2 regions of the Devosia sp. 1566 genome follow, and region 2 is predicted to be linked to the other one. Evidence: predicted binding sites of a transcription regulator. Region 2 holds the regulator's gene; the other holds the start of a gene.

The links. Region 2 encodes HrcA, which represses chaperone genes, less so after heat shock. Its sites were predicted from a motif close to GTTAGCACTCNCNNNNNGNGAGTGCTAAC; they were not measured.
Positions count from the first base shown of each region.
Region 1: a site for HrcA is predicted at 4,016-4,044, ahead of groES (co-chaperone GroES). Genes of this name have one in related genera too.

Region 1 is NZ_CP034767.1:620,240-631,848, reverse strand. It holds gene ELX51_RS03080 (EAL domain-containing protein) at 1-157, opposite strand, end outside; gene ELX51_RS03075 (sigma-54 dependent transcriptional regulator) at 297-1,685, shown strand; gene ELX51_RS03070 (dihydrofolate reductase family protein) at 1,751-2,296, shown strand; gene ELX51_RS03065 (DMT family transporter) at 2,293-3,258, opposite strand; gene ELX51_RS03060 (hypothetical protein) at 3,280-3,477, opposite strand; gene ELX51_RS03055 (DUF427 domain-containing protein) at 3,539-3,901, opposite strand; gene groES (co-chaperone GroES) at 4,086-4,376, shown strand; gene groL (chaperonin GroEL) at 4,448-6,088, shown strand; gene ELX51_RS03040 (BrnA antitoxin family protein) at 6,227-6,469, shown strand; gene ELX51_RS03035 (TSUP family transporter) at 6,473-7,225, opposite strand; gene hisG (ATP phosphoribosyltransferase) at 7,312-8,019, opposite strand; gene ELX51_RS03025 (ATP phosphoribosyltransferase regulatory subunit) at 8,016-9,080, opposite strand; gene hisS (histidine--tRNA ligase) at 9,217-10,713, opposite strand; gene ELX51_RS03015 (hypothetical protein) at 10,804-11,061, opposite strand; gene ELX51_RS03010 (DNA-3-methyladenine glycosylase I) at 11,373-11,609, opposite strand, start outside.
Region 2 is NZ_CP034767.1:4,026,444-4,038,052, forward strand. It holds gene pabB (aminodeoxychorismate synthase component I) at 1-508, shown strand, start outside; gene pncA (bifunctional nicotinamidase/pyrazinamidase) at 505-1,140, shown strand; gene grpE (nucleotide exchange factor GrpE) at 1,212-1,793, opposite strand; gene hrcA (heat-inducible transcriptional repressor HrcA) at 1,866-2,951, opposite strand; gene rph (ribonuclease PH) at 3,092-3,808, shown strand; gene ELX51_RS20110 (hypothetical protein) at 3,805-3,978, shown strand; gene ELX51_RS19190 (non-canonical purine NTP pyrophosphatase) at 3,975-4,622, shown strand; gene hemW (radical SAM family heme chaperone HemW) at 4,677-5,828, shown strand; gene rsmI (16S rRNA (cytidine(1402)-2'-O)-methyltransferase) at 5,868-6,749, shown strand; partial or broken gene ELX51_RS19205 (YraN family protein) at 6,718-7,112, shown strand; gene gshB (glutathione synthase) at 7,122-8,066, shown strand; gene ELX51_RS19215 (MarC family protein) at 8,098-8,742, shown strand; gene ELX51_RS20465 (hypothetical protein) at 8,912-9,034, opposite strand; gene ELX51_RS19220 (GH25 family lysozyme) at 9,119-9,955, opposite strand; gene ELX51_RS19225 (YifB family Mg chelatase-like AAA ATPase) at 10,132-11,609, shown strand, end outside.

The DNA.
Region 1 (11,609 bases), 760 kb from region 2:
GCTGGCGCAGGACACGCTCATGGGCGGTAACGGCGATGCAGCCGAAAACCAACGCGGCGAGAATCGCCTGAGCGGGCGTAAAGGCGAGCCCGAAATACGCCGCAGCTCCCGCTGCCGCCGCTGAAACCGCGATAAAGGTATAAACCAGGCCCTGCACAGCGCGATGCGATCCCCTAACGGGCGCCGGGATTCGGCCCCAATGTTCTTAGCATCGCCCCGGCCCGGGCTGGAACGGAATATTTACCCTGTTGGAGAACAATCGGCGCGCGTCGAACTATACCAAAGGCAAAGCCGCAATGGCGACAAACACTGGGGGACCCCTGGCAGTGCCGGGCCGGCTGCTCCTGATCGAGCGTGATCAGCGATCGGTGCGGCACCTCAAAGAAGCTCTCTCGGGGCAATTGCAGCCAGCGCCACAGCTTGCCCTGGCGGCCTGCGGCCGGACCGGGGCGGAAACCTTGCGGCGCGAAGCCTTTGACCTGGTGCTGGTGGATCTCGGAAGCCTCGAAGATCCCGGCACTGACGAGGCGATGGCGCGACTGGTCAAACTGGCCGATGGCGCGCTGGTGATTGCCCTGTCTGATGGTGGTTCGGTGTCGGCATCGCTGGTGGCGATGCGGGCTGGGGCGCATGATTGCCTGACCAAGCCGGTTGACGGGGCGACGCTGTTGACGCGAATCGGCGAGTTGGCACAGCGCCACGGCAAGGCCAGTGCCCTTTTGGGTGAGCCCGCCCTGCCCCCGCCCTCGGCCGATTTTGCTGGCTTTGTGGGTGGCTCAGGGGCGATGCAGGCCGTTTACGATCAGATCATGCGGATCGCGTCTTCCCCCGCCCCGGTGTTCATCACCGGAGAAAGCGGCACCGGCAAGAATTTGTGCGCCGAGGCGCTGCATGGCAGCAGCCCGCGCGCTGGCCGCCCCATGGTCGTGGTGAACTGCGCGGCAGCCGACGCTGATTCCCTGGCACGCGAATTGTTCGGCGCCGGCTCGGATGGCGTGGGCGCGGCGCGGCGGGCGGATGGCGGCACGCTGTTTCTTGACGAAGTTGCGCAACTCGACCCCGAACTGCAGGCCAAGCTGCTGCACCTGTTGCAGACCGGCCGGATCACTGGCGAGGGCGAGGTGCCAACCAACGCGCTCGATATACGAGTGGTTTGCGCCACCAAGGAGCCGCTGACGCAGCTGATCGAAACCCGGCAATTGCGCGAAGACCTGTTTTACCGGCTGCATGTGTTGCCGATCCACCTGCCGCCGCTGCGGCAACGGCCAAGCGACGTGTTGCCCCTCGCCCGCCATTTCCTTGAGCGGTTCGGGCGCGAGCAGGGCAAGCAGTTCTCCGGGTTTTCGCCCGAGGCGGTTGCGGTCCTGGGCGGATCGGAATGGCCCGGCAATGTGCGGCAGCTCGAGAACCTGATGCGGCGCATCGCCGTGCTCGCCGATGGCGGCGAGGTGAGTGCGGCCATGGTGGCTTCGAGCGCTGCAGTGGGCGAACTGGGGCCCGGCGGCAATCGGGCCGAGCGCCGTTCGCCGGTGCGGCCAATGTGGGAGCAGGAACAGCGCATCATCGAGGATGCCATTGCCAGCTTTGGCGGCAATATCTCGCTGGCGGCAGCGGCCCTGGAGATCAGCCCCTCGACCATCTACCGCAAGCGCCAGGGCTGGGCTGGGCTGGAGGTGGCCAGCTAGCCTGCTGCCAGGGTTTGACAGGGCACGGATTTAGATCAAGCCCGGTTAAGCAATGGAGGTGAGTTGTGACCACTGGTCATGTGTTTATCGGCACCAGCCTGGATGGCTTTATCGCGCGCAAGAATGACGACATCGCCTGGCTGACGGATTACCCGACGCTTGGCGAGGATCACGGTTTCAACGCCCATATGGAACGAGTGGATGGGGTGATCATGGGGCGCGGCACCTATGAGGTGATCAAGCATTTCCGGCCGTGGTTTTATTCCAAGCCCGTGCTGGTGCTGAGCGGCAGCATCACCCAGACCGATGTGCCCGAGGAGATTGCCGACAAGGTCGAGATTGTGGATGCAACGCCCGAGGAGGCGATGCAACTGGTCGCGGGCCGGGGCTGGCGCGCGGCTTATGTGGATGGCGGCAAACTGATCCAGGCGTTTTTGCGCGCCGGGCTGATCGAGGATCTGGTGATCAGCCGCATTCCGGTGTTGATCGGCGAGGGCATTCCCCTGTTCGGGCCGCTCGAGGCCGACCTGGTGCTCGAGCATGTGGAAACCCGGGCCTTTCCATCGGGCCTGGTGCAATCGCGCTATCGCGTCCCCGGCAATGCGGCCTAGAGGCTGCTGGCCTGGCGGGCCTTGTTCCGATCAAGCCCCAGGCGGTGCTCGCGGAAGATGATGAAGATGCCCGAAGCGATCACGATCGCAGCGCCGCCCAGCATGGGCAGCGTCGGGATGTCGCCGAAAGCGACAAAACCCACCGCCAGGCCGAGCAGCAGCGAGGTATATTCGAACGGAGCGATCACCGACATTTCGGCATGGCGATAGCTGGCGGTGAGGAGGATCTGCCCAACACCCCCGGCAATGCCGGCCAGGACGAGGATCACGGTCTGCTCCAGCGTGGGCCAAACCCAGCCGAACGGCAGGGTCAACAGCGACAGCACCGAGCCGGTGATGAAGAAATACAGCACGATGGTTTCGGTGCGCTCGGTTTGCACGAGGCGGCGCACCTGCATCATGGCAAAGGCCGAAAAGATGGCAGCAAGCAGCGCGGCGAGCGCGCCCAGGGTTTCGCCGGTGCCCATGGCGGTTTGCCCGCTCAGGATGGTGAGCCGCGGCCAAAGCATGATGATCACGCCGACCAGGCCCACGATCACCGCCGTCCAGCGGTAAAGCTGCACCCGCTCCTTGAGCAGCACGGCGCCCAACACCACCACGACCAACGGCGCGGCATAGCCAATGGCAATGGCCTCGGGCAGCGGCAGCATGGTCAGCCCGTAAAAGCTCAGGCCCATGGAGGCGATGCCGATGAGGCCACGCAGCACATGGCCGAACGGATTGTTGGTGTGCAGGCCGAAACGCAGATTGCCCTGCCAGGCGAGATAAACCAGCACCGGCACGATGGCGAAAAAGCAGCGGTAGAACACGAGTTCGCCCGCGGGGATGTTCTCGGCCGCCTTGATCAGGGCCGACATCGCCACGAAAACGCAGACCGAAGCAACCTTGAGGGTGATGCCGCGTAGCGGAGCAACCGTGGCAGGTGGAGAAAAAGCCGGGTTGGCCCCGCCGGAAAGTGTCACTTGCGTCTCGTTTGCGCTGGCTTAGTTGGCAGCGGCTTTTTCGAGTTTTTCCTTGGCCTGGCGGGCGGTGGCGAAGGCCTTGTGTTCGGGGCCCATGGCGCTGCCGGATTTGACAACGGCGCCGGCGGCATCGAGCAGTTCCCATTGCCAATTGGCGTTCTGGCCACTGCCGCCCTTGAGGCGCAGGCGGATCTGGAGGGGTTGAGCTGGTGTGTTCATGGCTTCCCTTATGCCCCAAGCCCTGGGGCGATGAAAGCCCCAAGGCAACCCGCAATGGCGGTTAAACCGCTGTGCGGCGATATTCGATCTTGTCGCCCCAGAAGGCGATCATATCGCGGATGGGCTCCACCAGTGGACAAGGATCGGGATAATACCAGGCAGCATCCTCGGCAGTCGCCGTCAGGGTCTTGATGGTGTAGTAGGAGGCCTCGCCCTTATAGGGGCAGGTGGTGTGGGTATCGGTTGCTTCGAGAATGCCGGGCTGGATGTCCTCGCGCGGCAGGTAAATGCGCAGCGGGGAGCCGGGCTCATCGACTTCCAGCGCCCGGATGGAATCGGCAATTTCCGCATCATCGAAGATGACATGGACGCGGCCTTCGGCCGGCCGGATCTTGATGTCCTTATCAAGACATTGAACGGTCATGATCTCGTGCCTTTCTAGCTGTGCGTATCGGTGCTCAACGCATCATCCCCGCCCGGGGTTCACCCTGCCCCGGCTTGACTCGGATGCGCCCCCTGCATATATCAGCGACACCCTGTTAGCACTCTCACTCGGTGAGTGCCAAAGGGCGCGAATTTGCAGTCCCGATGATGCTATAGGAGCAATCATGAGCTTCCGTCCCCTCCACGACCGCGTGGTCGTCCGCCGTCTCGACAGCGAGGAAAAGACTAAAGGCGGGATCATCATTCCCGACACCGCCAAGGAAAAGCCCTCCGAAGGCGTTATTGTTGCAGTTGGCCCAGGTGCCCGCGATGACAGCGGCAAGGTTGTGGCGCTGGACGTCAAGGCCGGCGACCGCGTGCTGTTTGGCAAGTGGAGCGGCACCGAAGTCAAGGTCGACGGTGAAGACCTGCTGATCATGAAAGAATCCGACATCATGGGCATCGTCGAAGCGTAAGGCTATTTGCTCGGTCAAATAGCCCGCTTCCCCTGCCCTTTTCCCTGTCTGCACTTTAAGGAGCGCCTCACATGGCAGCTAAAGAAGTAAAGTTCTCCACCGACGCGCGCGACAAGATGCTGCGTGGCGTCAACATCCTGGCCAATGCGGTCAAGGTGACCCTGGGCCCCAAGGGTCGTAACGTCGTTATCGAAAAGTCGTTCGGTGCTCCGCGCATCACCAAGGACGGCGTGACCGTTGCCAAGGAAATCGAACTGGAAGACAAGTTCGAGAACCTGGGCGCGCAGCTGCTGCGTTCGGTCGCCTCCAAGACCAACGATATCGCCGGCGACGGCACCACCACCGCGACCGTTTTGGGTCAGGCCATTGTTGTTGAAGGCGTCAAGGCTGTTGCCGCCGGCTTCAACCCAATGGATCTGAAGCGCGGCATCGACATGGCCGTGGAAGAAGTCGTGGCTTCGCTCAAGGCCGCTTCGTCCAAGATCAAGTCGTCGTCCGAAGTCGCCCAGGTCGGCACCATTTCCGCCAATGGCGAATCGTCCATCGGCGACATGATTGCCGAAGCCATGCAGAAGGTCGGCAACGAGGGTGTGATCACCGTCGAGGAAGCCAAGACTGCCGAGACCGAGCTCGATGTCGTTGAAGGCATGCAGTTCGACCGTGGCTATCTCAGCCCCTATTTCGTGACCAATGCCGAGAAGATGACTGCCGTTCTGGAAGATCCCGTGATCCTCCTGCACGAAAAGAAGCTCTCGAACCTGCAGGCTATCCTGCCGATCCTCGAGTCGGTTGTGCAGAGCCAGCGCCCGCTGCTGATCATTGCCGAAGACATTGAAGGTGAGGCTCTCGCGACCCTCGTCGTCAACCGTCTGCGCGGTGGTCTCAAGGTTGCTGCCGTCAAGGCTCCGGGCTTTGGCGACCGCCGCAAGGCAATGCTCGAAGACATCGCCATCCTGACCGGTGGCCAAGTGATCTCCGAAGATCTCGGCATCAAGCTCGAGAACGTGACCATCGACATGCTGGGCACTGCCAAGCGCGTTGAGATCACCAAGGAAAACACCACGATCGTTGATGGTGCCGGCACCCAGGAAGACATCCAGGGTCGCGTTGGCCAGATCAAGGCGCAGATCGAGGAAACCACCTCGGACTACGACAAGGAAAAGCTGCAGGAACGCCTGGCCAAGCTCGCTGGCGGTGTTGCCGTGATCCGCGTCGGCGGCTCCACGGAAGTGGAAGTCAAGGAGCGCAAGGACCGCGTTGACGACGCTCTCAACGCTACCCGCGCTGCCGTTGAAGAAGGCATTGTTGCTGGTGGTGGCGTGGCACTGCTGCGCGCTTCTAACGCAATGACCGTCAAGGGCATCAACGCCGACCAGGACGCTGGTATCGCCATCGTCAAGCGCGCTCTGCAGGAGCCCGTACGCACCATTGCCAATAACGCCGGTGCCGAAGGCTCCGTGGTTGTGGGCAAGATCCTCGAGAACTCCTCGCTCACCTTCGGCTACAACGCCGCAACCGGCGAGTATGGCGATCTGGTGCAGCTGGGCGTTATCGACCCGGTCAAGGTGGTTCGCACCGCCCTGCAGGACGCAGCTTCGGTTGCTTCGCTGCTGATCACCACCGAAGCCCTGATCGTCGAGGCTCCCAAGGACGCAGCACCGGCAATGCCGGGCGGCGGCGGCATGGGCGGCATGGGCGGCATGGACTTCTAGTCCAGCCATTCAGGCAAAAAATTCAGGATCGTTTCTTCCCAGTCACGATCTTGGTTGGAAAGGCGCAGTGGAAACACTGCGCCTTTTTCTTGCGCCGATCCCGCGCTAGAGTGAGGGCTCTCAACCCACGAGGATTGCATGCGGACGCCACGACGCGGAAGCGCTTACGACCAGGCGGAAGCCGCCTTCAAGAGCGCCACGAGCAAACCAGCTGCACCTGCGGCACCCGCCAAGGCGGCAACGCCACCGGCTGGCAAGGAACTGGTGTCGCTGCGGCTCGACCGGGCGGTGCTGGAGCATTTCCAGGAGGATGGGCCGGGCTGGCAGGAGCGCATCAACGCCGCGCTGCGCCAGGCCGCCGGGCTGGAGCCCGAGGACTAGGTCTTAGCGGAAGATCAGCAGGCGCAGGGCGAGGATGATCGAGACGACCACCACCAGCGGGCGGATGATCTTGGCCCCGAACCGGATGCCGATGCGCGCGCCGGCATAGCCGCCCACCACTTGGCCAACCGACATGGCGATGGCGGCTGGCCAGACCACGTCCCCGGCGATGATGAAGATGATCAGGGCCGAAAGGTTTGAGGTCAGGTTGAGGATCTTGGTGTTGCCGGCAGCGCGGGTGATGCCGAGCCCGAACAGCATCACAAAGCCGATGGTGAAGAACGAGCCAGTGCCCGGACCGAACACCCCATCGTAAAAGCCGAGCACAAAGCCCATCAGCGGCACGAAAAGCTCAAAGCGCAGGCGCGGCGCGCGGTCGAGGTCGGACAAGTTGGGGGCGAAAAGGAAATACAGCGCCACCCCGATCAGCGCCACCGGCACCGCGACATCTAGTAGGGTCACGTCGATCTGCTTGACCACGAGAGCGCCAACAAGGCTGCCGGCATAGGTGGTGAAGAGTGACGGGACCAGCTTGCGCAGGGTGACAAAGCCGCGCCGCCAATAGGTCAGCGCCGCAAGGCTCGTTCCCACCACCCCCTGCAGCTTGTTGGTCGCGAGCGCGGCCACGGGCGGCACGCCGGCCGAAAGCAGCGCGGGCAGCGAGATCATGCCCCCTCCCCCGGCGATGGCGTCAACAAAGCCGGCCAGCATGCCAGCGCCAGCGAGCGCCAGCAGCACAAGGGGATCGAGCAGCATATCAGGGTCCGGGGGTTAGGCGGCGGGCGGAAGAGTCGGCACTTGGCTTAGCCGCCAATGGGGAGGGCTGGCAATGGGGCGCAGCGCTAGAAGTCGGCGGCGGCCCCTAACGTGCCCAATATGTTCTCGAGCGCCACGCGACGCTCGGGCGTCCAATCGGCGCCACGCGACACAAACAAGCAGGCCTGGCTGCGCAACATCACGCCGTCTTCCAATACGCGCAGGCCGTTGGCGGCAAGGGTCGAGCCGGTACTGGTGATATCGACGATGATATCGGCTACGCCCGAAGCGGGCGCGGCTTCAGTGGCCCCGAGGCTTTCGACCGTCCGGTATTCGGCAATGCCGGCGCGGGCGAAATGCTGGCGGGTGACGGTGATATATTTGGTGGCAATGCGCAGCCAACGGCCGTGGCGGGAGCGGAAGTCGGAAGCGACATCGGCCAGATCATGGAGATGGGTGACATCGATCCAGCTATCGGGCACGGCGACCACCACATCGGCATTGCCAAAACCCAGCTCGGCCGCAACCGCAACGGCGGCCGGCCCGACTTCGCTGGTTTCGTGGATCAGGTCGAGCCCGGTGACGCCCAGATCGATGGTGCCGCGGATCAATTCGCGCGCAATCTCGGCCGCGGGGTAAAAGCGCACGGTGATCTCGGGGTGTCCGTCCACTGCGCCCAGATAAGAGCGCGCGCCGCCGGGGCGGGTGATCTCGAGGCCGCGGGCGGCGAACCAGTCGCGGGTTTGCTCTTCAAGACGCCCTTTGGAGGGCACGGCAAGGGTAAGGCCGGTCATTGCGCTAACTCGGCCTCCAAACGATCAACCCACACGGCGCAGCCGGAGGCGGCGATGGGCGCCGTAGCGCCAAGGCGCTCGAGCAGCCGATCATATTGCCCGCCCGACACCAGGACGGCGCCGCCGGGACCGCGCATCTCGAAAACAATGCCCGTGTAATAATCGAGCCGGGGCGAGAAGCTGGCGTCAAAGCTCACATGCGCTTCGCCCAGATTGTCGAGATGCCGGCGAATAGTGCGAATGGGGGCGCCCAGCATCAGCCGGTGCCGCGCCGCCAGCGCTTCGAGCCGGGTCAGCGCCTGCAATACGGGGCCGGAAATGGCGAGATAGTCCCGCAGCAGCGCCAGGGTTGCGGGGGGCACATGGGCGGCATCAAGCGCCTGCTGCTCGAGATAGCGGTCGGCGATTTCGGTGGGGGTGCGTCCTTCCGACAGGCTGAGGCCCGCCGCCACCATGTTTTCGGTAATCTCGCCGATCAGCGCTTCGCGCGTGGGCTGCTCGGCGCGGGGAGCGTCGGGGGCGGCTTCCAGCCGGCTCAGCAGCCGAGCCATCGCCTCGGTGTGGCCGAAGCGGTGGCGGATGCGGGGGCGCCAAGGCGCGGGCATATCCGCCTGGGCCAACAGGGCCTCGAACAAGCCAACGCCACCCAGCCGGATATGCGGGCGCACGCCATAAAGGTCGAGCGCGGCGCGGGCAAAGGTCAGCACCTGATCGAGGGCCACATCGCCATTGGGCTGCGCGACGAGTTCAAGCCCCGCCTGGTCGAATTCGGCGGGAACGCCCTCTCGCTGGCGGAAAATCGGACCCAAATAGGAAAAAGCGGCCGGCTCACCGGCGCCATTGGCGATGTAATCGGCCACGATGGGCAGGGTGAAATCGGGGCGCAGGCAGTATTCCGCACTGCTGGCGCCCGAGGTCAGCAACAAGCGGCGCCCGAATTCCTCGCCGGCCAGGTCGAAATAGGGATCAGCCGGCAGCAGCAGGGGCGGCGCGGCCCGGGTGGCGCCCTGAGCCTCCACCAGGGATTCGAGCTGGGCGCGGCGGTAAGCGGCGTGCGTCATGCGACCGCTCCGGATCGAGGATAAGCCGGGCTGGGTAATTCACTGAATGACCCCCTCCCCGGCCCTCCCCTCAAGGGGGAGGGAGGGCAGGAGCCTTGAGCTCCTGGTGTGCTTTCCGATCCGATCAGGGCCCCGGTCATTGCTCGCTCAGCAGCTGCTGGATGGCCGATACCAGGTCTTCGCGCTTGATCTCGAACTGGCCGGGGCGCGCGGCCTTCCATTCGGCATTGTCGGTGATGGCGGCGGCGGCCTGCTTGCCGGCCACGAGATCCTTGACCTGCAAAATGCCCCCTTCGCGCTCAAGCGAGCCTTCGATGATCACGGCAGGGGAATTGCGCTTGTCGGCATAGGCGACCTGCTTGCCGAAATTCTTGGTGTTGCCCAAAAACATTTCGGCGCGAATGCCGGCCGCGCGCAGCTCGGACACCATCGCGGCGTAGCCGGCGGTCTGGTCCTTGTCCATCACCAGCACGACAACCGGGCCAACCGGCTCGGCTGCCTTGAGATTGCCGGTGAGCTTAAGGGCATTGGCCAGGCGCGACACGCCAACGGAGAAGCCGGTGGCCGGAACGGGCTCACGCCGGAAGCGGGACACGAGGCCATCATAGCGCCCGCCGCCCCCTACCGAGCCGAACACCACGTCCTGACCCTTTTCGTTCTGCACCTTGAAGGTGAGTTCGATCTCGAAAACTGGACCGGTGTAATATTCGAGGCCGCGCACGACGGAGGGGTCGAGCACGACGCGGCCGCCAAAACCAGCGGCGCTGACCAAGCCAAAGATCGATGCCAATTCCTGCACGCCCTCAAGCCCGGTTGCCGAGCCGCCGATCAGGCCGGCAAGATTGTTGATGGTGGCGATGACATGGGCATTGCTGCCCTTTTCCACGCCCGGCGCGGGAGTGCCGCTTTCGAGATAGCCCAAGATGGGCTCGATCTGTTCGGCCGACAGGCCAGCGCCCTTGGTGAAGTCGCCGCTTTCATCCTTGCGACCCGCGCCCAGGAGCAGCTTGACGCCCTGCGTGCCAAATTTGTCGAGCTTGTCGATGGCGCGCAGCACGATGAGCTTTTGCTCTTCGGTGGCAACGCCGGCGGTCGCCAGCACGCCATCGAGCACCTTGCGGTTGTTGACGCGCACCACATACTGGTTCTGCAGGCCGAGTGCATCCATGACATCGGCCATCATCATGCACATTTCGGCGTCCGCCTCGGGGCCGGCGGCCCCAACGGTATCGGCATCGAACTGCATGAACTGGCGGAAGCGGCCGGGGCCTGGCTTTTCGTTGCGGAACACATAACCCTGCCGATAGGAGCGATAGGGCTTGGGCAGGGTTTCGAAATTCTCGGCGAAGTGGCGGGCGAGCGGCGCAGTCAGGTCATAACGCAGGCTCAGCCACTGCTCGTCATCGTCCTGGAGCGAAAACACGCCGGCATTGGGCCGGTCGGTATCGGGCAGGAATTTGCCGAGGGTTTCGGTGTATTCAAGCAGCGGCGTTTCCACCGGATCAAAGCCATAGCGCTCATAGACCTGGCGGATGGTTTGCACCATGGCATCAACGGCCGCGATCTCGCCGGACGTGCGGTCTTCAAAGCCGCGCGGCAGGCGCGGAGCGATCAGCTTGGCTTTTTGGGTCATTGGGCGGTCCTGGGGCACGCGTCGTCCTTAGCGGATCGGCCAAGGGGTGACAACAGGGGTGGGCCGGGTCAATCCAGCCCACCCCTGCCCTCACAAGGGCGGCGGCGGCGTGGGACCGCCACCATGAGGATTGATCGGCACGTCAAGCCAGTGCGCGGGCTCCGACACGGGCCCTAGCCCGATATCGGCCCGCAGGTAAGCGGGCAGGTCTGGAGGCAGGCGTGGCCGGCTCCAATAAGCGCGCAGCGCCGCGATGAGCACGGGGACGAGGCCGCGCTGCTGCACGGCATCGGCGATGGAATATTCAACGCGCAGCACAATGCTGCGCCCGTCAAACTGATGTGACATGGCAGTTCTGGACGCGATTAGGCGCCGGCCTTCTGTTGGATGGTGGTGATGAGCGGAATCCTGGCCGCAAACGACCCGATTTACGCGCATCACCGATGTGGAGGCTGGATGATGTCCAGTGGCACGAGTGCCGGCAGGGGGGAAACGGAGGGCTTAGCCTCGGTGTCGGAGCTGCATGGAATTCATTCGGCGGCGTAGGCGGATGCAAACTGTCATTGCTGGTGCCTCCCGAATGGCGTTGCTGGACCCCGCTCGTGTAGCTCACGAGCTCGCGAGGAGCAAGCGGGAATGCGGCAGGTTGTCGCAGAAGGTCAGGGCTGTTGCGCCCGAGCAACAAGCAGGCTGGGGCGCACCAGGCTTGCCCGCGCGGCCTCGACTTCGGCACGGCAAAAGCAAGTGTGGACGTGATCATTAACGAGGCCCATGGCCTGCATGAAGGCGTAGCAGGTGGTCGGGCCGACAAAGTTGAAGCCGCGCTTGCGGAGGTCCTTGGACAAGGCGCGCGACGCATCGGTTTGCGCAACGAGACGCAAGGCGTCCCAACTCAG
Region 2 (11,609 bases):
CACCAAAACCGCTGCCGGCTGGAGCGAGCCGGCCATGCGAGTGCGCCTTACTCTCGAGCAGGTGGCGGGGCTCGGCCTTTCCGCCACCCCGTTGCCGGCCAACCCAGCGCTGTTCCGCTTCGCGGTTGCTGAGGAGCGGCTCGATTCCGGCTCGCTCTGGCTGGCGCATAAAACCACCAACCGCGCTTTTTACGACGAGCCGCGCCAGCGCGCCGCGGCCGCGCTTGGCGTCGATGAAATCGTCTTTCTCAACGAGCGCGGCGAGCTGACAGAAGGCTCCATCACCTCGCTGTTCCTGCGGCGGGGCGGCGTGCTCCTCACCCCGCCGCTCGAGGCCGGCTTGCTGCCCGGCACCTTGCGTGCTGAACTGCTCGCAACCGGCGCAGCCAGGGAGGCGCGCCTGACCCTTGATGACCTGGCAAGCGCCAACGCCATTTATCTCGGCAATTCCGTGCGCGGCTTGCTCCGCGCCAGCTGGATTCACCGCCCAAGCAAGGATGCGACATGACCTTCGACATCACCCCGCATGACGTTCTGATCGTGGTGGATGTGCAAAATGATTTCCTGCCCGGCGGCAGCCTTGCCGTGCCCAGCGGTGACGAAATTGTGCCGCTGATCAACCAGCTGGCCCGCCGCTTTACCCATGTGGTGCTGACCCAGGACTGGCACCCCGCCGATCACATCTCCTTTGCCAGCCAGCATCCCGGCACCCAACCCTTCCAAACCATCGAGCTGCCCTATGGCACCCAGGTTCTGTGGCCCGACCATTGCGTTTGGGACACCCATGGGGCGCAGATTTCGGCCGATCTCGATATTCCCCATGCGCAGCTGACCATCCGCAAAGGTTATAACCGCGGCGTCGATTCCTATTCCGGCTTCCAGGAAGCCGACCGCCGCACCCGCACCGGCCTTGGCGGCTATCTCGCCGAACGGCGTCTCGCCAAGATCTATGTTGCGGGTCTCGCCACCGATTTCTGCGTCGCCTGGACCGCGCTCGATGCCGCCGAGGCTGGCCTCGATGTCAGCGTGATCGAAGACGCCAGCCGCGCCATCGACAGCAATGGTTCACTGCAACAAGCCTGGACCCAGATGGGTGCCGCCGGCATCGGCCGCCTGATGAGCAGGGATATTTTGGGGTAACGGGCCCTCACCATCCCTACAAACAAAAATCCCCGCCAAAGCGGGGATTTTCCAGAACCGTACCTGAACACTCAGGCTGATTTATCAACCGTTTCGGCGCCTTCTGCGGCGCGTGGGCCACCCTTGGCCACACCAACCATCGCCGGGCGCAGCACGCGATCGCCGATGGCAAAGCCGGTCTGCACTACCTGCACCACCGTCCCTTCGGGATGGCTGGGATCGGGCACTTCAAACATCGCCTGGTGCTTGTGCGGATCGAACTTCTGCCCTTCGGCTTCGATCGGCTTGACGCCATGCTTGGCCAGCAGGCGCTGCATTTCGCGCTCGGTCATCTCGATGCCCTCGATCAGGGACTTGGTCGTGGCATCGCCCGATTCGCGCGCTTCGGGCGGCAGCACCATCAGCGCCCGGCTCAGTGCATCGGTGGCCGAGAGCATGTCGCGGGCAAACCCCGAAATGGCATAGGAGCGCGTATCGGCAATATCGCGTTCCATGCGCTTGCGCAGGTTTTCCATTTCCGCTGCCGTGCGCAGCACCCGGTCCTTGAGCTCGGCATTCTCGGCGCGCAAGGCTTCCACGGGATCCACTTCGCTTTCCGGTACGGGCGTTTCGATCTCGAATTCTTCGCTGGGCGAGGTGTTTTCGTCGCTCATAAGGGCAAGCTTTCGCATTGGGAATGAATTTGCCCCCGATATCGGTCAATGCACCGGCTTTTTCAACCCTCCCTAGCCGCGCCCCTTGCGCGCCATCATCGAGGTGATGACATTGGCCGTATAGTCCACCACCGGCACGATACGGGCATAATTGAGCCGCGTCGGCCCGATAACCCCAAGCACGCCCACCACCTTGTCATTGGCGTCCTTGTAGGGGCTCAGGATCACCGAAGATCCCGAAAGGGAAAACAACTTGTTTTCCGAGCCGATAAAGATGCGCACGCCCTGGGCGTTTTCCGCATCTCCCAAGAGTTCCAGCAACCCGTCTTTACTTTCGAGTTCGTCGAATAGCTGGCGCATGCGAGCCATGTCTTCGGACGCCATGGTGTCATTCAACAGATTAGCCCGGCCCCGCACGATCACCGTGGGCTGCGCCGCCGGCGATGGCTGGCTCAGTGTCGCGATCCCGGAATCAACCAGCTTTTGGGTCAGCTCGTCCAGTTCCGCCCGCTGCTCGGCGCGCTGCTCGCCCAGGGCCTTGCGCGCTTCCGCAATGGTGCGCCCCACCACATGATGGGCAAGGTAATTGCTGGCCTGTTGCAGCGCACTGGCGGTCAGGCCCGGGGGCAGGGGCAGGATGCGGTTTTCCACCTGCCCGTCCTCCCCCACCAGGATCGCCATCGCGCGAGCTTGGTCGAGCCGGACAAATTCGATGTGCTTGAGCACCATATCGGCTTTGGTCGCGATCACCACGCCCGCGCCCTGGCTTAGCCCCGACAGCAACTGGCTCGCCTCGGCGAGGAGGTCCTCCACCTGCCCGCCTTGCGCGGTTTCGGCAATGTGCTGGGCAATGCGGCTGCGTTCGCGCTCGTCGACGGCACCCACTTCCAGCATCGCATCAACGAAAAAGCGCAGGCCCTCCTGGGTCGGCGCGCGCCCGGCCGAAACATGGGGTGCGGCAATCAGCCCGAGATCCTCGAGATCGGCCATCACATTGCGCACCGAAGCGGGCGACAGGCCCAGTTGCAGCATGCGGCTGAGATCACGCGAACCCACCGGCTGGCCCGTGTCGAGATAGCGCTCCACGATGCGCCGGAAGATATCCTGGCTGCGCGTATTGAGGACGGCGAGAAAGTCTTCGGGTGGCTTGACCATCATATTCGTTCAAATTGTCGGCTTTAACCCTCCCCATTCATTTAGGGGCATTGCGGCCATTCGCCAAGCCAGCCTGGCTTGTGAGGACCTGCAGAGAGGGTTAAGAGGCGGTTAACTGTTTTTTACTGCCAAGGTGATTGCCTATGCGCCCTTCCGGACGCGAACCCAACCAGATGCGCGCGATTTCCATCGAGCGCAATGTTTCGCTGAAAGCCGAGGGATCCTGCCTTGTCTCGTTCGGCGACACCAAGGTTTTGGTGACCGCTTCGGTGGAAACCAATCTGCCCGGCTGGCTGCGCAACAAGGGCCAGGGCTGGGTCACTGCCGAATACGGCATGCTGCCCCGCGCCACCGGCTCGCGCACCCGCCGCGAAGCGACCGCCGGCAAGCAATCGGGCCGCACCCAGGAAATCCAGCGCCTGATCGGCCGCTCGCTGCGCGCCGTGGTGGATCTTCCCATGCTGGGCGAAAACCAGGTCACCCTCGATTGCGACGTGCTCGAAGCCGATGGCGGCACCCGCACCGCCGCGATCACCGGTGCCTATGTTGCCCTGGCCGATGCCATCCGCTGGATGGACGAGCGCAAGCTCACCCGCGGCCCGGCCTTGCGCGATTCCGTGGCCGCCGTGTCCTGTGGCATCTATCGCGGCACCCCCGTGCTCGATCTCGATTATCTCGAGGACGTGGAAGCCCATACCGATGCTAATTTCGTCATGACCGGCTCAGGCAAGTTCGTGGAAATCCAGGGCACTGCCGAGCAGGCCCCCTTCAGCCGCGACGAACTCGACCAGCTCATGGGCCTGGCCGAAACCGGCATCGCCGAACTCACCCGCCTTCAAACAGCAGCACTGCAAGCATGAACCTGTTTTTCCGCAAGAAAAGCGGCGCCGCCACGACTGCCCCCCAGGCGAGCGGCCGCAGCACGCCCGGCACCAATTGCCCCATCTGGCATGATGTGGCGCGCGCCCTTGATCAACCCGCCCGCGCCTCGGCCGGGCGCAGCAAGGCCCGGCAAGGATCCCCCAAATGAGCGCCATTCCCCGTCTTCGCGCTGGTGACCGCCTCGTGCTGGCGTCGCACAATGCGGGCAAGCTGGCCGAGTTTCGGGAATTGTTTGCCCCCTTCGGGCTCGAGCTGATCTCGGCCGCGCAGCTTGATCTGCCTGAGCCCGATGAAACCGGCACCACCTTTGCCGAAAACGCCCGCATCAAGGCCCATGCCGCCGCGAGTGCCGCCAATATGCTGGCCCTGTCCGACGATTCCGGCCTGTGCGTTGATGCGCTGGGCGGCGATCCCGGCGTCTACACCGCCAATTGGGCCGGCCCTAATCGCGATTTCAATCACGGCATGAAGCGCGTCGAGGATGCCCTCCAGGCTGCCAATGCCACAACGCCAGCCCAGCGCCACGGCTCCTTCCGCGCCACGCTTTGCCTCGCCCATCCCGATGGCCGCGACGCCCTCTACGAAGGCCGCATCGATGGCACCCTGGTCTGGCCGCCGCGTGGCGATGTCGGCTTCGGCTTTGATCCCGTCTTCATGCCCGAAGGCTTCGACGTCACCTTTGGCGAAATGCCCTCGAGCGTCAAACATGGCTGGGCTCCGGGGCAGGAGGGTCTCTCCCACCGCGCCCGCGCCTTCGCCAAATTCGTCGAGGGCCAAATTGAGCAGGCCTGATCGCGTGCCCGCCAATCGCTGCCACGCCACCAACCCACATGAGGGGGCTGCCGCATGAGCCGTAACGACCTCTTTGGCGTTTATGTGCACTGGCCCTTTTGCGCGGCCAAGTGCCCCTACTGCGATTTCAATTCCCATGTGCATCGCGGCCCGCTCGATGAGCAGGCCTTTGTCGCCGCCTATCAGCGCGAGATTGCCCATACCGCCAGCCTCACTCCGGGCCGGGTCGTGCAGTCGATCTTTTTTGGCGGCGGCACGCCCTCGCTGATGAGCCCTTGGGCCGTGGAAACCATTCTCGACACCATCGCCGCCCATTGGACGGTCGAACAACGCGCCGAGATCACGCTCGAAGCCAATCCCACCAGCGTCGAGGTTGATCGCTTCAAGGGTTTTCGTTCCGCCGGCATCAACCGTGTCTCGCTCGGCGTGCAGTCCCTGCGGGACAAGCCGCTGGCGGACCTCGGCCGCCGCCACACCGTCGATGAAGCCATCGCTGCCGTGCGCATCGCCCAGTCGATCTTTGATCGCTCGAGCTTTGATCTGATCTATGCCCGCCCGGGTCAAACCCTCGAGGATTGGGAGGACGAACTCAAGGAAGGCCTCTGGCTCGCGCGTGGCCATATCTCGCTCTATCAGCTCACCATCGAGCAGGGCACGCGCTATTTCGACCTGCATCGCGCCGGAAAGCTCATCATGCCCGATGAGGATCTGTCCGCCGATTTCTACGAGTTGACCCAGGAACTCACGGCCTCCGCCGGCCTGCCGGCCTATGAGATTTCCAACCACGCCCGCCCCGGTCAGGAAAGCCAGCACAACATGCTCTATTGGCGCTATGGCGAATATGCCGGCATCGGCCCAGGCGCCCATGGGCGCCTCCTGATCAACAACCAGCGCCACGCCACCGCCGCCGAAAAGCTGCCCTTCAAATGGCAGGAAAAGGTGCTGGCGCAGGGCCATGGCCTCGTCACCGACGATGTGTTGACCTGGGAAGAGCAGGGCGACGAATTCCTCGTCATGGGCCTGCGCCTCAAGGAAGGCATCTCGCCCCAGCGCTTCACCGCGCTGTCCGGCCGTCGCATCAGCCAGCGCCAGATCGAGGATCTCAAGGGCTACGGCTTTGTGGAAACCCTCCCAAACGGCAATATCCGCGTCACTGACCGTGGTTGGCCGGTGCTCGACGCCGTCGTTGCCGATCTCGCCGCTTAGCGATTGGGTGGCGCGCGCCTGCGTGCTAGCCTTGCGCCCATGAGTTCAGAGTTCTTCATCGCCGGCACCAAGCTCGAGGCCCCTCCCTTGGCGCCCGGCCTTTACGTCGTTGCCACCCCCATCGGCAATCTGCGTGACATCACCATCCGCGCCCTTGAAACCCTTGCCGCCGCGTCCGCCGTGCTCTGCGAAGACACCCGCATGTCGGCGCGCCTGCTCGATCACTACGGCATCAAGACCCGCCGCGTGGCGCTGCACGAACACAATGAGCGCGCCAAGGCCGACGACATCGTCGCGCGCATCGCCGCCGGGGAAGCCCTGGCGCTGATTTCCGACGCCGGCACGCCCTTGCTTTCCGATCCCGGCTTCCCGCTGATCCGCGCGCTGGCCGCCGCCGATCTGCCGGTCTTCGCCGTCCCCGGCGCCTCAGCACTTCTTTCCGCTCTTGTCGTCGCGGGCCTGCCGACCGACGCCTTTGCCTTTCACGGCTTTTTGCCGGCCAAGGCGGGCGCTCGCGCCACCGCGCTTGCCGCCCTTTCGGTTTCACGTGAAACTCTGGTGTTCTACGAATCCCCGCGCCGCCTCGACGATACTTTGGCTGCTATGGCCGAAATTCTCGGTCCGGACCGGCAAGCGGCCGTCGCCCTCGAGCTCACCAAGCGCTTCGAACGCGTGCAGCGCGGCACTCTGGCCGAACTCGCTGAGAGCTTCGCCGAAGGCGATACCAAGGGCGAAGCCGTTATCGTTGTCGCCGGCGCGGCCGAAGCTGCGGCCCCCGACGCGGCCGATTGGCAGGCCGCGCTCCTTGCCGAAATGGCCGACCAGCCCCTCCGCGCCGCGGTTGACGCTGTCACCGCCCGCTTTGGGCTAAAGCGCAAGGAGGTCTATGATGCCGCCCTCGCCCTTAAAGCCACCGACTGAACCCAGCCGCGCCCGCCAGCGCGCCAACCGCGGGGGCGAACGCGCTGAAGCCCTGGCCGCGCTCTTTCTCCAGCTCAAGCTCTACCGCATTCTTGCCCGCCGCCACAAAACCCCGCTTGGCGAAATCGACTTGATCGCCCAGCGTTGGGGCACCACGGTCTTTGTTGAGGTCAAGGCGCGTGCTTCAGAGCCCAGGAAGGCGAGGCGCTCACCCAGGTGAACCAGGCCCGCATCAGCCGCGCCGCCCACTACTGGCTCTCGCGCCACCCCGCCTATGCCCAAGCCAATCTGCGCTTTGACGTGATTTTCCTTGCGCCCTGGGCTTGGCCGCGCCATCACATCAACGCTTTCGACGCTTCCTAGGACCTCTGCATGTCACTCAAGATCGCCGTCCAGATGGACCCCATTGCCAGCATCAATCCCGCCGGCGACTCCACCTTTGCCATGATGCTCGAAGCTCAGGCGCGCGGCCATGCGCTGGTATATTATACACCCGACACGCTCGGCCTGCGCGGCACCACCGTTTCCGCCCTCGCCGCACCGGTCGAGGTCTTCGACAAGCCCAAGGGCGAGCACTTTAAGCTGGGGGCGTTCACGCGCATCGATCTGGGCGAGCAGGATGTGATCCTGATGCGCCAGGATCCGCCCTTCGACATGAACTACACCACCATCACCCATATTCTCGAGCGGCTGCACCCGAAAACCTTCGTGGTCAATCCGCCCGCTGCGGTGCGCAATGCGCCCGAAAAGATCCTCGTCACCGATTTTCCCAAGCTGATGCCGCCCACCCTAGTGACGCGCGATCGCGAGATGATCCGCGCCTTCCGCCAGGAGCATGGCAACATCATCCTCAAGCCCCTTTACGGCAATGGCGGCGCCGGTGTCTTCTTCCTTCAGGAGGGCGACCATAACCTCGCCTCCCTGATCGAGCTGTTTGAGCTCAGCTTCCGCGAACCCTTCATGGTGCAGAAATACCTGCCCGATGTCCGCAAGGGCGACAAGCGCATCATCCTCATCGATGGCGAGCCCGTCGCAGGCCTCAACCGCATTCCCGCCGAAGGGGAATCGCGCTCCAACATGCATGTGGGCGGCCGCCCGGAACTGTCCGAACTCACCGCCCGCGAGCGCGAGATCTGCGCTGCCATCGGCTCCGCGCTCAAGGAGCGCGATATGATCTTTGTCGGTATCGACGTGATCGGCGACTACCTCACCGAGATCAATGTCACCTCGCCCACCGGCATTCGCGAGATCAAGCGCTTTGGCGGTCCCGATATTGCGGTGATGATCCTTGATGCCATCGAACGGCGCCGCCGCTGACCGTGCCGCTTAACTTAAGGGCGGTGTGCTGATGCCGGTCGATACCTATCTGCTGGCGGTTACCACGTTTTTTGCCACTATCGGCCCCGCCGATCTGGCCGTGGTGTTCCTGGCGCTCACGCGCGACACCTCCTCGCCCGAGCGGCGCCGCCTGGCGCTTCGCGGGGTGCTGATCGGCGGATTGATCCTGCTCTTCTTCGCGCTCTTCGGCGAACCCCTCCTTGCGCTCTTCGGCATTACCTTGCCGGCACTGCGCACGGCCGGCGGCGTGCTGCTGCTCCTCATCGCCATCGACATGGTGTTCGCTCGCTCATCTGGCGGCACCTCCACCACCACCGAGGAAGATATCGAGGCGCGCGACCGCGCCGATATCTCGGTGTTCCCTCTCGCCACCCCGCTCATTGCGGGACCGGGGGCGATCAGCGCCGTGATCCTGCTCATCGCTGGCTCGGAAGGCGATTACGTCAAGGACGCCGCGGTGATCGCGGGCCTGCTCACCATCTTGCTGCTGACCTATGTGATGCTGCGTCTCGCTATCCCCATCCAGCGCTTGCTGGGTGTCACCGGCGCCCATGTGGTGTCACGCGTGGTCGGCGTGCTGCTGTCGGCTTTGGCGGTGCAGTTCATCTTTGATGGCATTGCCTCGAGCGGCATCTTCCGCCCCTTGGCCAGCTAATCCCGCGGCGCCCATTCGTTGAGCGCTCGCGCTCGCGGCGCCCCTTCGTTGAGCGCTCGCGCCCGCGGCGCCGATTCAGGCGCTCGCGCTTCTGGTCCTGTGACAGCCCTCAACAACAAAAAAGCGACCGGCCTTGTGCCAGTCGCTCATTCGCATTTGCTCGGCATGCTTACTTCTTGCCGGTATTGCCGGTGCTGCCGCTACCAAGGCCCGTGATCGGCTTTGCTGTTTCCAGCTTGTCCTTTTTGGGCTTCTTGGCTTCCTTGTTGCTGCGCATCTGACCTTTAGCCATGGCTGTTCTCCTCTGCGCCGGGCTGAGCCCGGAAGACGGGCTGGAATCTAGTCCTCGCCACCGCGGCTGACAAGTGACGGCGCCCTATTTGTAGACGCGGCACCGGCCAGTCGGGGCAAGGGCGGCAAATGAGCGTGGATCGCAGCCCGTCATCAGGAAATTGATCCAGTCATTCCGATCACCGTAAAAGGCGTTGCGGTCCACTTCACCTCGGATGCCGGGCACGACGCCAGTCTGCGTCCACTGCCAGAACGTCCAGCCGCGGTTACGATAGCGCTCATGCGGTTCGGCAGCCGTGGAGCGCAACCAGAACGCATTGGGGAAGTACTCCCCATCCAGCACGTCGCGGTGGAAGTTCATGTCGGTATAGATGATGGGCAGCTTGCCGGTATGGGCTTCCATTGCCGCTAGCATCACCCGGATCTTTTCCAGCGCATCGGCCCGCGATGGCTTGACCTTGCACGAGGAATGATTGTTCCACTCCAGATCCAGAACGGGCGGCAGCGCGTCGGGATCATTGGGCACATTGGCGATGAACCACTGCGCCTGCTCGGAGGCGAGCGAACACCAGGTCATGAAGTGGTAGGCGCCGCGTGGCATGCCCGCATCGCGTGCGGCCGCCCAGTTCCGGCGGAAGTTCGGATCGATGTAATCCTTTCCTTCCGTAGCCTTCATGAACACAAAGGCGATGCCCGAGCGCAGCGCCGTCGAAAAGTCGATATGGGATTGGTAGCGCGCCACATCGATCCCCTGGATCGGCATTTTGCGCGCTCGGTCCACTCCGGCATGGGGCCGGTTGTCCCCGTCGATCGGGCCATAAAGTCCACCGCCGCTCGCGCAGGCGGCAAGCAGCACCACCATTGCCGCCATTGCGGCGCCCTTGAGCATGGAAGAAAAACGGCGCGCGCAGACTGGGGGCATGAATATACTCGTGTACGACCAGGCGAGCCTTTCATTCAACATGGCGCGGTTAAGGGAAGCTTGCGTTAACTCCAATCCGCCGCCTCGTGGTTAACCCCTATTTAATGTTCGCTGAATGTTCTTGTTGGAGCGGCAGTGCTCTGCTAGCCTCCTCCTGTGCTGGGGGAATGGCGTACATGGTAACCCGGGTTGCGACCGTGGCTTTTCAGGGCATCGAGGCGGTGCCGGTCGATGTCCAGGTGCAGATTGCGCCAGGCCTGCCCAAGTTTCTCATGGTCGGTTTGCCCGATAAGGCGGTCAAGGAGTCGAGCGAACGCGTTTATGCCGCGCTGCTCGCCTCGGGCCTCAGCCTGCCGCCCAAGCGCATCACCGTTAATCTCGCTCCCGCCGACCTGCCCAAGGAAGGCAGCCATTATGATTTGCCTATCGCCCTGGGGCTGATGGCCGCGATCGGCGCCATTCCGCAGGATGCGCTGGAAGGTTTCCTTGCCCTGGGCGAACTGGGGCTCGATGGCCGCCTCGCTCCCGTAAATGGCATCCTCCCTGCTGCTATTGCCGCCGGTGCCCGCGACCTTGGCATCATCTGCCCCGAAGCCTGCGGCCCCGAAGCCGCTTGGGCCGGGGAAGACGTCGACATCGTCGCCGCCGAAAGCCTCTTGGCCTTGGTGAATCACCTGACCGGTCATCAGCGCGCCCCGCGGCCACTGCCGCGCAAGCACCTCACCAATGGCGGCCTGCCAGATTTGAGCGAAGTGCGCGGGCAACTCGTCGCCCGCCGCGCCCTCGAAGTCGCCGCTGCCGGTGGCCACAATCTCCTGATGATCGGCCCGCCCGGCGCCGGCAAGTCCATGCTCGCGGCCCGTCTGCCTTCCATCCTGCCGCCGCTCAATCCGCGCGAACTGCTCGATATCTCGATGATCCAGTCCATCGCGGGCGAACTGGCCGGCGGCGCCATTTCCGATCGCCGCCCCTTCCGCGCGCCCCACCATTCCGCGTCCATGGCGGCGCTAGTCGGCGGTGGCCTGCGCGTTCGTCCCGGTGAAGTCAGCCTTGCCCATAATGGCGTGCTGTTTCTCGACGAACTCGCCGAATTCGCGCCCCAGGTTCTCGATTCCTTGCGCCAGCCGCTTGAAGCGGGCGAAACCGTCATCGCCCGCGCCAATGCCCGCGTGTCCTATCCCTCGCGCGTCCAGCTGATTGCGGCGATGAACCCCTGCAAATGCGGTCTCGCCGGTACGCCCGGCCACACCTGCAAGCGCGGCGCCGCCTGCGCCAATGACTATCAGGCCCGCGTGTCCGGCCCCTTTCTTGACCGCATCGATATCCGCATCGACGTGCCCGCCGTCAGCGCCGCCGATCTTATTGCCCCCGCCGAACCCGCCGAAGCCTCCAGCGTCGTCGCCCAACGCGTCGAGCGCGCCCGCGAGCGGCAACGCCAGCGCTTCCTCGAACACGGCGCGCCTGGCATCTACACCAATGCGGCTGCCGGCCCCACCCTGATCGAAACCGTGGTCAACCCCGATAGCGACAGCCGCAAGCTCCTGCTCCAGGCCGCCGAGCGCTTCAACCTTTCCGCCCGCGCTTACCACCGCGTCCTCAAGGTTGCGCGCACCCTTGCCGACCTCGCCGGCGTCGACCGCGTCGCCCGCCCTCA